3 regions of the Comamonas sp. lk genome follow, and region 1 is predicted to be linked to each of the others. Evidence: predicted binding sites of a transcription regulator. Region 1 holds the regulator's gene; each other region holds the start of a gene.
What was found. Region 1 encodes FNR, which switches genes on or off when oxygen is low (the NO sensors DNR and NnrR bind a similar motif). Its sites were predicted from a motif close to TTGATNNNNATCAA; they were not measured.

Region 1 (4,547 bases):
CCTGCCACGGTGTGGACGGCAAGGGCAACCAGGCTCTGGGTGCCCCCAATCTGACCGACGACATCTGGCTGCACGGCTGGGGTGAAGCGGCCATCGTCAACATCGTCAACAACGGCAAGCACAACGAGATGCCCGCCCAGAAGGACAAGTTGACCGAGGCGCAGATTGCCGTGCTGGCTTCCTATGTTTGGGGCTTGTCCAACAAGGGCAGCCCGGCTCAGAAGTAAGCATGCTGGAAAGGCGGCGCTCATGCGTCGCCTTTTTTCGCGTTTGAATTTTCAGTCATTACAAAAAATTAAGGAGCTGCCATGCAGCCCGATAACGGCAAGCCCCGCAAGATCATCCCGATCACGCCTGTAGAGCCCGAGGACGGGGACAAGATGGTGGCGATGTTCGCCTCCGAGCAAAAGGTGTACTCGCGCTCCATCAGCGGTTTTTTCTCCCGCTGGCGCTGGGCCATGGTGTTCCTGACCCAGCTGTTCTTCTACGGCATGCCCTGGTTGCAGTGGGGCCAGCGCCAGATGGTGCTGTTCGATCTGGAGGCGCGCCGTTTTTATCTCTTCGGACTGGTGCTGTATCCGCAGGACTTCATTTATCTGACGGGCTTGCTCATCATCAGTGCGCTGGCGCTGTTTCTCTTCACGGCGGTGGCCGGGCGTCTGTGGTGCGGCTTTTCCTGTCCGCAAACGGTATACACCGAAATCTTCATGTGGATAGAGCGCAAGGTCGAAGGCGACCGCAGCGCCCGCATGCGCATAGACAAGAGCGGCTGGACTTTCGAGAAAATCTGGAAGAAGTCACTCAAGCAGTTTCTGTGGATTGCCGTTTCCCTGTGGACCGGCTTTACCTTTGTGGGCTTTTTCGTGCCCATTCGTGAGCTGGGTTCGCAGCTGCTTGAGCTGCAAGGCAACTGGCAGATCTTCTGGGTGCTGTTCTACGGTTTTGCTACCTATGGCAATGCGGGCTATATGCGCGAGCAGGTCTGCAAATACATGTGCCCCTACGCCCGCTTTCAGAGCGCCATGTTCGATAAGGACACCATGATCGTCAGCTACGACGGTCAGCGCGGCGAGCCGCGCGCGCCCCGCACCAAGCAGGTGGACGCCAAGGCCCAGGGCTTGGGCGACTGCATTGACTGCAAGCTGTGCGTACAGGTCTGCCCCGTGGGTATCGATATCCGTAACGGTCTGCAATACGAGTGCATTGGTTGCGGGCTGTGCATCGATGCCTGCAACTCCGTGATGGACAAGATGGGCTATGCGCGCGGACTGATACGCATGAGCACGCAAAATGCCATCGCCAGGGCCTGGAAGCAGGCGCAGATCATCCGCAGAGTATTCCGGCCGCGGGTGCTGATCTACACGGTGGTGTTGCTGGGTCTGAGCGCGGCCATGATAGGCAGCCTGATCATGCGCGAGCCGCTCAAGCTCAATGTGATTCGCGACCGTGCCTCGCTGTCGCGCATTGTGGCCGGCGGCAAGCTGGAGAATGTCTACCGCTTGCAGATCATGAATGCCACCGAGCAGGAGCAGCGCTATCGCATCACGGCCACGGGACTGGATGGCCTGGAGGTGGTGCTTGAAGATGAGGTTGTGGTCGGGCCGGCGGAGACACGCGGCGTGCCCGTGGGTCTGCAGATTCCCTATGGATCGGCAGCGCCGGGCTCGCATACCGTGTACTTCAATGTGGATGCCGTGACCGCTGGTGCAGGGCGCACGTCTGAAAAAGCCGTGTTTCTGGTGCCGCGTTAACAATATGAATGCCGCAGCCGCCTCGCAGGCGCTTGCGGCAGATTGATCAAAGAGGTTTTGCCATGTCTTCTAGTCCTGTTTCTGCCCCTGCCGGGCGCGCTGCCAAGCCGGTTCACGCCGAAGACGGCAAGCCCTGGTGGAAGTTTCCTCATGTCTGGCTGGTTGTTGCCGGACCGGCCATCGTGGTGGTGGCCGGCTTTGTGACGGCCTATATCGCCATCAGTGCGCCCGATCCCGTCATTGACCCGGATTACTACCAGCACGGTATCGAGATCAACAAGCGCCTGGAAGAGTCGCAAAAAAGTCTGGCGCCTGCCGTGACGGGCCGCAATCACGCCGCTACTCCGGCCAAGGACCACCCCACGGACCGCTAAATGCTTGTTTTTCGGTGAATTCAAAGCATTTTCGATCTGTAGCCCATATGTATGAAGCGTTGATAGCTATTAAATAAATAGTAATTCGGGTTTCACCTGCCTAGGCTTGCCCGCTGTTTGCGGCAATCCAAGGGTTTGCGGGGGCGCATTCCATGGCTGTTTGTGCAAAATGTTTTGCACCGATGACACAGCCCAAGGAGACGCAGCATGCTCGCTCAACGCTGGAAGTGGATTGCCTGGCCGGCTTTTCTGGCGGCGGCAATCCTGGAGATGGTAGTTTTTGCCTTTGTCGATCCCGGCGATATCGGCCCTGTGGGCTGGTCGCGCAACGCTGTCTGCACGCTGGCGTTCTTTGTGTTCTGGGGCGTGACCCTGTTGTCAAGCTACATCACCTGCTTGCTTTCGCGCTCCGCGCAGGAGCTCAATCACGGCATGGCTTCCGAGCCGCTGGTTGAGTAAGCCGCCCCATGAAGAAAGCCCGCGTCCATCGACGCGGGCTTTTTGATTGTGAAGTGGGGCGTGCCTTAGTCGTGGCACTGCTGGCTGTTGACGATGCGCTTGAGCGCCTCCGTATCCAGAATGCGCAGATGGCGTTGCTTGACTTCCACAATGCCTTCTTCGGCAAACTTGGAGAAGGTGCGGCTCACGGTTTCCAGCTTGAGGCCCAGATAGCTGCCGATTTCCTCGCGGGTCATTCGTAACACCAGCTCCGACTTGGAAAAACCGCGGGCAGACAGGCGCTGCACCAGATTGAGCACAAAGGCGGCCAACCGCTCTTCGGCGCGCATGCTGCCCAGCAGCAGCATCACACCGTGCTCGCGCACAATCTCGCGGCTCATGACTTTGTGCACATGATTTTGCAAGGCGGTGACTTCGCGCGAGAGCTGCTCGAGCTTGTCAAACGGCATCACGCAGACCTCGGCATCTTCCAGTGCCACCGCGTCGCAGGTGTGGTGGTCGTTGACGATGCCGTCAAGGCCTATGATCTCGCCCGCCATCTGAAAGCCGGTCACCTGATCGCGGCCGTCCTCGGTGGCGACGCAGGTCTTGAAAAAGCCGGTGCGAATGGCATACAGCGAAGTGAAACCTTCGCCATTGCGAAACAGCAGACCACCGCGTTTGACTTTGCGGCGTGTCGCCACGATCTCATCAATACGCTCCATCTGTTCATCGTCCAGGCCCATGGGCATGCACAGTTCGCGCAGATTGCAGTTGGAGCAGCTTGCTTTGATGGTCTGAAGATTCATGGGTAAGCAGGGATGGTGCAAGCCGGTGGGCCTGGACTATCTGTGACCTCTTGGTGAGTGATGAGATGGATCAAATTGTCGCAGCTGTTGCCTTGGCATTTCTTGATATCCATCAAGGCTGATGTGTTTGGCTTGGGGCACATTGCAATCATTCCTTCAATCAATGTGTGCGAGTTCATTGCGGTTGCAGTTGCCAGAAATCCTGCCCATCAGGAAACAAGCTGTCATCCGCCAATGTGAGCGCATCCTGACATTCACGTTATGACCGCTGTTACGCCCGAGCTACTGAGTCGATTTGATGTTCCTGGACCACGCTACACATCATTTCCAACAGCCGACCGTTTTGTAGAGGCTTTCGGCACCGAGGACTACATCCTGGCGCTCCAGCAACGCAAGACCCACTGCGCAGCGAGGGCGCTGCCGCTTTCGCTGTATGTGCATGTGCCATTTTGCGAGTCGCTGTGCTACTACTGTGCCTGCAACAAGATCGTGACCAAGCACCACGAGAAAGCGGCCCAGTATCTTGACTATCTGGCGCGTGAAGTGGCCTTGCATACCGAGCACTGCGGCAAGGGACAGGCGGTCAGCCAGCTGCATCTGGGCGGCGGCACGCCCACGTTTTTTTCCGATGCCGAACTGGCCCGGCTTATGGACTTGATGCGTGAGCATTTCAAGCTCGAAGCGGGTGGGGAGTACTCGATAGAAGTAGATCCGCGCACCGTGACGAATGAGCGCCTGGCCGTGCTCAAGGAGCTGGGCTTCAATCGCCTGAGCTTCGGGGTTCAGGATTTCGACCCCGCGGTACAGAAAGCCGTGCACCGTGAACAACCTGCCGAGCAGGTTTTTGCCCTGGTGCAAAAGGCGCGCGAACTGGGCTTTGCCTCCATCAATGTGGACCTGATTTACGGTCTGCCCAAGCAAACCCCGCAGTCGTTTGCGCGCACGCTGGCCCAGGTCAACGAACTGCGCCCGGATCGCATCGCCCTGTATGCCTATGCCCACCTGCCCGAGCGGTTCAAGCCCCAGCGGCGCATCGAGTCTGCGGATTTACCCATGGGCCAGGACAAGCTCAATATGCTCTCGGGAGCCATTGATGCCTTTATGGACGGGGGTTATGTCTATGTGGGCATGGATCACTTTGCCCTGCCCGATGATTCCCTGGCGATTGCCAAGCG
Region 2 (4,547 bases), 640 kb from region 1:
GCAGTTTCTCGCCGCGAGCCAGGGCGGCATCGATGGCTGTCATCACATCCTCAGGCGTGAAGCTTTGATGTGTTGCAGGGTTCGGCTTGCCCTGGGCATCTTCCAGCCGCTCTTCCAACAACTGCTTGGCTTGGGCTAGACCCAGGCCGTTTTGCTCGCGCAACAGGGCAATGGCGCGGACTTTTTCGCCCTGGCGGGCCAGCTGCAAAATATCTTCAGGGACGCGATGCGACATGGGGCTCCATTCATTCCATGTGGGTCGGCCCCCTGCAGGCTCAGCCCAGCCAGATGTAGTGATCGATCAGCAGAGCCAGAAACAGCAGGCTCAGGTGAATCAGCGAGAAGCGGAAGGTCTTGCGCGACAGCTCATCCGAGTAATTGCGGTACAGGGCAATCGCGTAACCGCAAAAGCCGGCGCCCAGGATGATGGCCGTCACCAGATACAGCCACGAGCTCATGCCGTAGATGAAGGGCAGCAGGCAGGCGGCAAACAGCACAAAGGTGTAGAGCAGAATCTGCAGCCGCGTGTACTTGCTGCCGTGGGTGACGGGCAGCATGGGCAGGCCGGACTGGCGATAGTCTTCCACGCGGTAAAGGGCCAGAGCCCAGAAATGGGGCGGCGTCCAGAGGAAGATGATCAGAAACAGAATCAGGGCTTCGGGGCCCACATTGCCCGTCATGGCCGCCCAGCCCAGCACGGGAGGCATGGCGCCGGATGCGCCGCCAATCACGATGTTCTGCGGCGTGGCGGGCTTGAGCACCACGGTGTAGATCACGGCATAGCCCACAAACGTGGCCAGCGTCAGCCACATGGTCAGCGCATTGGTGAAGATCCAGAGAATCGTTGCGCCCACCATGCAGAGAATGGCCGAAAAGGCCAGGGCCTGCTGGCTGGAGAGCTCGCCGCGCGCGGTAGGGCGCCAGGAGGTGCGCTTCATCTTGGCATCGATATGGCGCTCCACCAGGCAGTTGAAGGCCGCAGCCGCAGCGGCTACCAGCCAGATACCCACACAGGCCACGCCCATGTAGAGCCACTGTGAGCCCGTGGGCCAGCCGGGAACGGCCAACACCATGCCAATCAGCGCGCAGAAAACGATCAGTTGCACCACGCGTGGCTTGGTCAGCGCGTAAAACTGGCTCACGCGTGAGGAACTGCTCTCTGTCAGGGAAATATCACTAGCACTCATGCAAACACTCTCAATTTGTGTGCGCCGCCTTCAGCGGGCCGCACCAGTCGTGGGGCTTGGCGCTTGGGACGCAGTTTGCGTCGCACGGGTCACCGTCAGGCACCAGACCACAATCGTCACCAGAGCTGCAGCACCACCGGTGTGCAGCACGGCGGCAACCAAAGGCCAGTCCAACACCACGTTGGACAAGCCGGTTGCCACCTGCAAAATCAGAAAACCGCCGAGCAGACGCCGCTGCAGCGCCAGCGCCGGCACCAGGCGCAGACACCACCACAGTGCCGCCAACACGCCCACCACCACATAGGCCGCCAAGCGGTGCAGGTAGTGGATGGCGGTCAGCGCCTCGAAAGCGATGCTACTGCCATCGGCCAGCAAGCCCAGCGGACGCCAGATCTGCAGCGCCTGTTCAAAATTCATGGCCGGCCACCAGCTGCCCTGGCAGGTGGGAAAGCTGGTACAGGCCAGCACAGCATAATTGGTACTGACCCAGCCGCCCAGTGCCACCTGCATCACCACAATGGCCAGCGCTGCCCACAGGCCAAGGCGCAAACCTCGGGAGATCAGCGCCGGCGCCTGCTGGCGTGCTGCCAGACTCATGGCCGCAGCCGAAATGCACAGCAAAGCCAGCAAGCCCGTGCCGCCCAGCAAATGCAGGGTGACGATGGCCGGGAACAGCTTCATGGTCACGGTCAGCGCGCCAAAAGCACCTTGTATGCAGACCCAGACCAGGGCCGCCGTCGGCCACCAGGGACTCAGGGCGCCTGTGCTGGCTTGCCTGCCCAGCTGCCGTGCACGCCGCCATGCCATGACGGTCATGGCGATGATGAGCACGCCCACGGTGGTGGCCAGGTAGCGGTGAATCATCTCCACCCAGGCCTTGCCATGCGTGACCGGGCCCGTAGGCATGGCGGCCTGCGCCTGCGCAATTTGCGCGCTGGCCGCAATTGGGCTCGATGTGCCGTAGCAGCCCGGCCAGTCGGGGCAACCCAGGCCGGAATCCGTCAGGCGCGTGAAGGCACCGAACAGCACCAGGTCAAAGGTCAGAAACAGGGTCAGAATGCACAGCGCCTGCAGGCGCTTGCCCGAGCCTGTGCCGCGATTGCGCCACCACACCCAGGTCAGCGGTCCCAGCGCCAGACCCAGGCCCAAAGCCATCAGCTCCAGCATCGGTGCCAGATCGTAGAGGGCGCTATGGGTCATTGCACTGCCTCAGCCAGGGTGTGCAAGCCGGTCTGCGCAATGCAAGCTGTCCATTGCTTAGGCATGGGCAAGAGAGGCTGTGATTTTTCGCAAAAGCGACAGGGCATGGCGTGGAACATGGACCGCAGCAAAGGCTGCAGGCTTTTTATCTGAACGGGATGGGCAAAAAACGGCGGCTTGGCGCCGGGGCTGTCAGGCATAGGCAGTTGCCAGGACAGGCATGGGCCAAGCCGCGAGCTTGGTGTTTGATCTTGAACAATTCTACCTGTGTGATTTATGGCAAAGGTCTACATGCTTCAGTGCCCCTAATAACGCAACGGCAGGCAGGGCCTAAGATGGCTTGCCCAGCCGCTTAGGTCTGCCCCGTGCCTGGGCAGCACTTTGCGCACTCTTCTCCTTGGGGCGATCCCAGCTTGCGCCCTTTTCCATAGAGCACATAGCCTGCTGTCGTGCCGCAGCGAATGTGTTCAACTCCTTGTTATCCCATCCAAAAGATGCATCCAACGATTCACCAAGCCTTCGCTTTTCTGGCACTGCCTTTGGCCGTCGCAGCGCAGGCGGCCGAGCCGCCGTCCCCGATTCCCGCGGCTGACCTGTATATCAAGACCCTGGTCAACCATGATGAGCAAGCCATTCGTCAGTTGAACGACTATCTGCGCCCCGACCGTCTGCGCTCCGGCCGCAGTGCGGACTATGCCGACCTGGCAGCGCTGCAAGCGGCGGACAAGGCCTTCCCCGGCGAAATAACGGAAATCGCGGTGAAGCTGTTTCCGCAAGCCATGCGGGACGAGATGAAAGCACCGCTGGAAAGCCTGATGAGCACCGTGCAGCAAGCTAGGCAGAAGTCCGAGTGCAAAGCCTTGTCGTCCGAGCCACCGACCATGGCCAGCAATGGCGTGTTGACGGCTCAAGTGGCTTTTGAGTGCTCCCTGGTCAAAACCCAGGAAAGCTGGGCGGCTGCTATTCAACGCTTGGTGCGCAGCAACGCCGATGTTGCCAAGAGCCGCAGCGATTTGCAGGCACTGCAAGCTGCGTATGCCGCGCCTGTCAGCGTCAGCTATCGCGGGGTGTTTCCGCTGAGCATGGTGCCCAAAGACAAGAACGAAGCCTGGCGCAATGACTTTGCCAGAGAGACATTTGACGAAATGCTGAGCCAGTTCTGATCTTGTCGCCGGGGCTGCTTGCCGTAGCCCTGGCTTTGCTAGCATGGGCGCAGTCAATTTCACGACTGTCAGTCGCAAGGAAGCCGGATGCCCCAACTGAATATCGCTAAGATGGTCTCGGGCTTTGCCCTGTTTCTGGCCGCCGGCCCGGCGCAACTGGCGCTGGCGGCAGCTCCCTCGGCCCAGGCCCAGCAGGAAATCGCGCATTTGCAGGACTATCTGAAGAACTCGGGCTGTGAATTTCAGCGCAACGGCAGCTGGCATAGCTCGGTGCAGGCGCGCGATCATTTGCAGAAAAAATACGACTATTTGGTGAAAAAAGACTTGCTGCAGTCGGCAGAGGACTTCATTGCCCGTGCTGCCACCGAGAGCAGCATCAGCCACAAAGCCTACGAGGTGCGCTGTGCCGGCAAGGCGGTCGAGCCTGCCAGCAGCTGGCTGCAGGCCGAGCTCAAACGCTATCGTGCCCAGCTGCGGTAAGCCGCAGCTCAGCCAAACGTCGGGCTAAATTTTTTAGACGTAATCCGGTTAAAGCCCAAGACCAGTCTGCGCTTTCAGCTATCAGATTAAATGAACATCCCTGGCCGCCGCCTCCAGCGCGGCGATATCGCAAGCGCATAGCAGAGGCTGCAGAAGCTGGAATGCGGCCTCGGGCCAGTCATAGATTTTCAGCGCCAGCAACCGGGCGATCACATCGTCGCTGAAGCGCGATTTGATGTGCTGGGCCGGATTGCCGCCTACCACGCTATAGGGCGCCACATCGCGGGTAACGACGGCGCCGGCCGCGATCACAGCACCTTCGCCAATCGTGATGCCGGGCATGAGCATGGCCCGCATGCCGATCCAGGCTCCGTCGCCGATGCGGGTAGCGCCCTTGGCCTGGTAGGAGGCCAGGATGTTGTCGGCAAAAGGGTAGAGGCTGAACCAGTCGGCTCTATGGGTGTTGTTGCCGCCCATCAGGATCACGGCCTCTGCGCCTATGCAGACATAGTCGCCG
Region 3 (4,547 bases), 1.2 Mb from region 1:
GCATCGGCTTCGTAGTAGGAAAGATGGCAGACCGGTCGCTGCCCATGCAGCGCAAGCGCACCGTAAAGGCTGAACTCCTGCCAGTCCTCCAGGCGGCTGCCGCCCTGTGGTGCACGCCAGTACCAGGGGTGGCTCAGCTGCTGGGCCTGGCACCAGTCCCAGCCCTCGGCCAGCCACCACTGGGGCTGGCTATAGCCGCCGTCCAGTACAAAGCGCAAAAACTCACCATTGCTGACCGGCCGCAAGGCAATCTGCGCTGCCTGCACATAAACGCCATGGCGGGGGCTTTCATTGTCAAAAGCAAAACCCTTTCCCGAGTGACCAATGCTGTAGAGGCCCTCTGCCACCGATTGCCAGGCAGTTTCGGCAATGCCGGCAATCGTCAGTTCAACCTTCTGCGGCTCTTCCATATAGGCAGGCCATAAGGGATGGCAGGACAGCAGATGTTTGAGATCGGTGAGCAGCAGCTCCTGATGCTGCTGCTCATGCTGCAAGCCCAAATTAATCAGCTGCGCCACCGTCTGCTGCAGCGCCACAGGCTTGGCTTCCATGGTGCGGAGTAGCGCCAGCATCCGCCCATCCACCTGCGTGCGGTAAGCCATGACCTGCGCCAAAGGCGGCCGCGTCAGCAAACCACGCTGGGCCCTTGGATGGCGCGCCCCCACCTGCTGGTAGTAGGAGTTGAACAGCATGCGAAAACTGGCATCAAAAGGCCGGTGATCCGGCTCGTGGAGCGCAAGCACAAAGGTTTCGAAAAACCAGCTGCTGTGCGCCAGATGCCATTTGGCCGGGCTGGCATCGGGCATGGATTGCACGCAGGCATCTTCGGCCGACAGTGGTGCTGCCAGGCTTTGCGTGGTTGCGCGCACCGCCGCAAACTGCGCCGTCAGCGCAGACCAGTCGATGGGAGCGGCATGCGCGGCGACCGCAGAAGGCAGCTCTTGATACACGGCTTCAAGCCTGGGCATGAATGACGGCAAACCACTGCTGCTCATCGGTCCAGACCTGACTGCGGCCAAAGCCGGCACTGGCCAGCATGGAGAGAAATTCAGGCAAGGGATATTTGTAGCTGTTTTCCGTATGAATGCTCTCGCCTTGCGCAAAGCAGCGCAGGCCCTGTGGCCAGCGCACCATGACGGGATGGCGGGCGCGCAAATGCATTTCAATGCGGGAATGCTGCACATCGAAGCGCGCCTCATGCACCCAGTCCGTTGCCCTGAAATCGCTGCCCAGCAAGCTGTTCACATGGCTGAGTACATTGAGATTGAACTCGGCTGTAACGCCCTGCGCATCGTCGTAGGCAGCTATCAAAACAGGAAGTGATTTGGGCAGATCTATGCCTATCAGCAGTCCGCCATCGCCGTTCAAAAGCGAGCGCATATGCTGCAGCATATGCAGGGCCTGCAAGGTATCAAAGTTGCCTATGGATGAGCCGGGATAGAACAACTCGCGCCGGGCCAGCGGTACATCGGGCGGCAGTTGCCAATCGGCGGTGAAATCGGCGGCCACGGCGCTTGCCTTCAGCTGCGGAAAATCCTGGCCCAGGCGCGCCACCGCCGCCTGCAGAAAATCCCCAGCAATGTCCACGCCCACAAACTGCTGCGGCGCCAGACTGCGGCACAGACGCCGAACTTTTTCGCAGTTGCCCGCGCCCATCTCGATCAACACCTGACAGCCGCTCATGGCCTGCGCCATGGCGCTCTCATACCGGGCCATGATCGCGGCCTCGGTACGCGTGGGGTAATACTCGGGCAGCTGCGTGATCTGCTCAAACAAGGCGCAGCCGCGTGCGTCGTACAGAAATTTGGGTGAGATCTGCGCCTGCTGCTGCATCAGGCCTTGCGCCAGCTCATGGCGCAGCAGGCATGACGCATCGTCCTGATGTCCGGCGCCGTTGGCGGCGACAACTGGCGGCGAGGAAGACGCCAGAGGCAGGGGAATACGCCCGGCACGGGAAAAAAACTCTATGGATGTTGCCTGCCTATCCGATACCAAACGTGATGCCAAACGCATGCTGCCTCTCCTGATGAGTTGATCGCACAAGGCGGCTGTCTGCCAAACCTGGGCCATCACTGCCAAGCCATGATTGCGACCCCGGCACCAAGCCCAAGCCAGCAAAGCACCAGCCTATCGCCGCCAGCGCTGGACAGAAGTAGGACTGAGCCCAGCGATATTTTTCACATCATGAGATATCGGACGTTTGAATGAAGCCGGCATTTGTTGCTAGCCATCTCCAGAGCAAAAAAAATCGGTAGCCGCCAAAGCGGATACCGATCAAATACATACACCCAAGCCAGAGAAATGGCTGCCGCGCAAACAGCAGCCACCCCTTTAGAACGTATTGACGATTTCTACGCAGCCGCGTTGAGGAGATCGTCAACACGTTCTTACACCGCAACCACTTGCGGTGCGTGTTTCAAGGCAGAAAACGCTTCACCTCATCTGCCCTGAAAAACACGGTTTGCCGCTATCAGAAGCGATAGCCCACGCCCACGCCCACCAGCCATGGATCGACCTTGAACTTACCGATTCCGCCGCTGACCTGGGTGTCGATATACACCTTCTTGACGTCGAAGTTCAGCGACCAGTTCTTGTCCAGAGCGTAGTCAAAGCCCAGTTGCAACGCACCGCCAAAGCTGTTTTTCTTGACGCTCAGGGCACCGTCCAGAATGTCCACGTTCGAGAAGCGCGTGTAGTTGATACCGGCACCCACATAAGGCTTGAAAGCGCCGAAGTTGGTGAAGTGGTATTGGGCCAGCAAGGTGGGCGGCAGATGCTTGAGCGAACCGATCTTGCCGCCGTTGAGGCGCACATCATGCTTTTGCGGATAGGTCAGAACCAGCTCGGCAGCGATATTGGGCGTGAAGAAGTAGGACACATCCAGTTCGGGCATCCACTTGTTGTTGATGCTCACGCCCGCAGCACCGGCGGCACCGCCGTTGTCGCTGTCCAGATTCACTGCACGCATACGCACCAGCCAGGGGCTGCTGCCGTCAAAGGATTGGGCAAAAGCAGTACCGGCAGTCAGGGCGCTGGCAGCGGCAGCAATCGCGATCAGAGTCTTTTTCATTGGCTTTTTTCCTTGAAGAAAATCCGGGGAGCGCTGTGCTCCTTCCTTGACATTGATTGAAACAAAGCCCTGCACACTCGGGTTTGTCCCAGGTCAATCCAGCCGGGCTCGCCGCAAAGAAAAAAGCGGGCGTTGCCCTTTGGCTACGCCCGCTTTAGCTGCTGATACAACGCAAAGCGCTGCCAATACTTCGGTGTTAGATATACATTTTTAATGCCCGGTCTTGGCCGGGCGCAGCTTGTGCCAGAGCTCCACGCACACCACTACGGCCGCGCCGATGACGGCGCCCACCAGCACATGCACCAGCACCGCGCCCAGTGCGGCGGCAATTCCGCCCACGGGAGCGATCACGGCCTGCACCCAATGCTCTATCGGTGCCATGCCATGCACCAGCAAGCTGCCGCCCACCATGAACATGGCCGCCGTGCCCACAACGGACAGCCCGCGCATCAACCAGGGAGTGAACGCAATCGTGCCGCGGCCAATCGCTTGCAGGGCCGCGCTTTTCTTGGCCATCAGCCAGCCGCCCACATCATCCATGCGCACAATGCCGGCCACCAGGCCGTAGACAAACACGGTGATGGCCAGCGCCACGGCCACCAGCACGGTGAACTGTTCCCACAGCGGCTTGCTCGCCACCGTGCCCAGGGCAATGGCCATGATTTCGGCCGACAAGATGAAGTCGGTGCGCACCGCACCTGCGATTTTTTCTTTTTCGTACTGCGCCGGGTCCAACTGCTTTTCATGCGCAGCCCGCACCGAAGACGGCGCCACGCCGATCTGCGCCGCCTCGACAGATTCGGCCACTACCTGCTTGGCACCATGCTGTTGCCGTTTGCGAAACAGCTCCAGAATTTTTTCCACGCCTTCAAAGCACAGAAAAGCACCGCCGACCATCAGCAGCGGGATGATCAACCAGGGCGCAAAAGCGCTGATCAGCATGGCCGCCGGCACCAGATAGGCCTTGTTCTTGAGCGAGCCCTTGGCCACCGCCCAGACCACGGGCAGCTCCCGGTTGGCGCTCACGCCCGTGACCTTCTCGGCATTGAGCGCCAGATCGTCGCCCAGCACGCCGGCGGTTTTTTGCATGGCAACCTTGGTCTGGGCCGCCACATCATCCAGGATGGCCGTGCTCTTGCCGGCGGCCGTCTTGGTCATCAAGGCCACGTCGTCGAGCAAGGCTGCAATGTCGTCGAGCAGCATTAAAAGGCCAGCAACTGCCATGCACATTTCTCCGGAGTTGAATCAGCAGCCATCATGAAGGCAAGCCCGGCCCGCAGCTGTTGGATTTTGGGGAAGGTCTTGCACGGCCCCCGCGCTTTGGGCCTGGCACGACCTCGACTGCAACTTGGAAGGTGACTATTTGCTGGTCTTGAAGCCCTGGGTCGCCGCCCAGGCCGCCACATCGTCGCGGCGAATGGCGGCCGCCATCAGTTGGGGAAACGCATCGGGCGTGCAGGCAAACGAAGGCACGCCC

Region 2: EAO39_RS13145 (COX15/CtaA family protein) is a predicted target of FNR. The motif match lies at 2,633-2,646, and genes of this name have one in related genera.
Region 3: EAO39_RS15685 (OmpW family outer membrane protein) is a predicted target of FNR. The motif match lies at 3,154-3,167, and genes of this name have one in related genera.

What each region holds. Positions count from the first base shown of each region.
Region 1 covers NZ_UOOB01000001.1:2,243,378-2,247,924, forward strand. The annotation lists gene ccoP (cytochrome-c oxidase, cbb3-type subunit III) at 1-227, shown strand, start outside; gene ccoG (cytochrome c oxidase accessory protein CcoG) at 309-1,751, shown strand; gene EAO39_RS10325 (FixH family protein) at 1,814-2,125, shown strand; gene EAO39_RS10330 (hypothetical protein) at 2,333-2,584, shown strand; gene fnr (fumarate/nitrate reduction transcriptional regulator Fnr) at 2,650-3,372, opposite strand; gene hemN (oxygen-independent coproporphyrinogen III oxidase) at 3,634-4,547, shown strand, end outside.
Region 2 covers NZ_UOOB01000001.1:2,880,236-2,884,782, reverse strand. The annotation lists gene EAO39_RS13155 (hypothetical protein) at 1-235, opposite strand, end outside; gene cyoE (heme o synthase) at 276-1,187, opposite strand; gene EAO39_RS13145 (COX15/CtaA family protein) at 1,218-2,387, opposite strand; gene EAO39_RS13135 (hypothetical protein) at 2,882-3,550, shown strand; gene EAO39_RS13130 (DUF5329 domain-containing protein) at 3,638-4,030, shown strand; gene EAO39_RS13125 (CatB-related O-acetyltransferase) at 4,112-4,547, opposite strand, start outside.
Region 3 covers NZ_UOOB01000001.1:3,440,550-3,445,096, forward strand. The annotation lists gene egtB (ergothioneine biosynthesis protein EgtB) at 1-968, opposite strand, end outside; gene egtD (L-histidine N(alpha)-methyltransferase) at 955-1,833, opposite strand; gene EAO39_RS15685 (OmpW family outer membrane protein) at 2,471-3,070, opposite strand; gene EAO39_RS15690 (DUF808 domain-containing protein) at 3,281-4,294, opposite strand; gene EAO39_RS15695 (VWA domain-containing protein) at 4,430-4,547, opposite strand, start outside.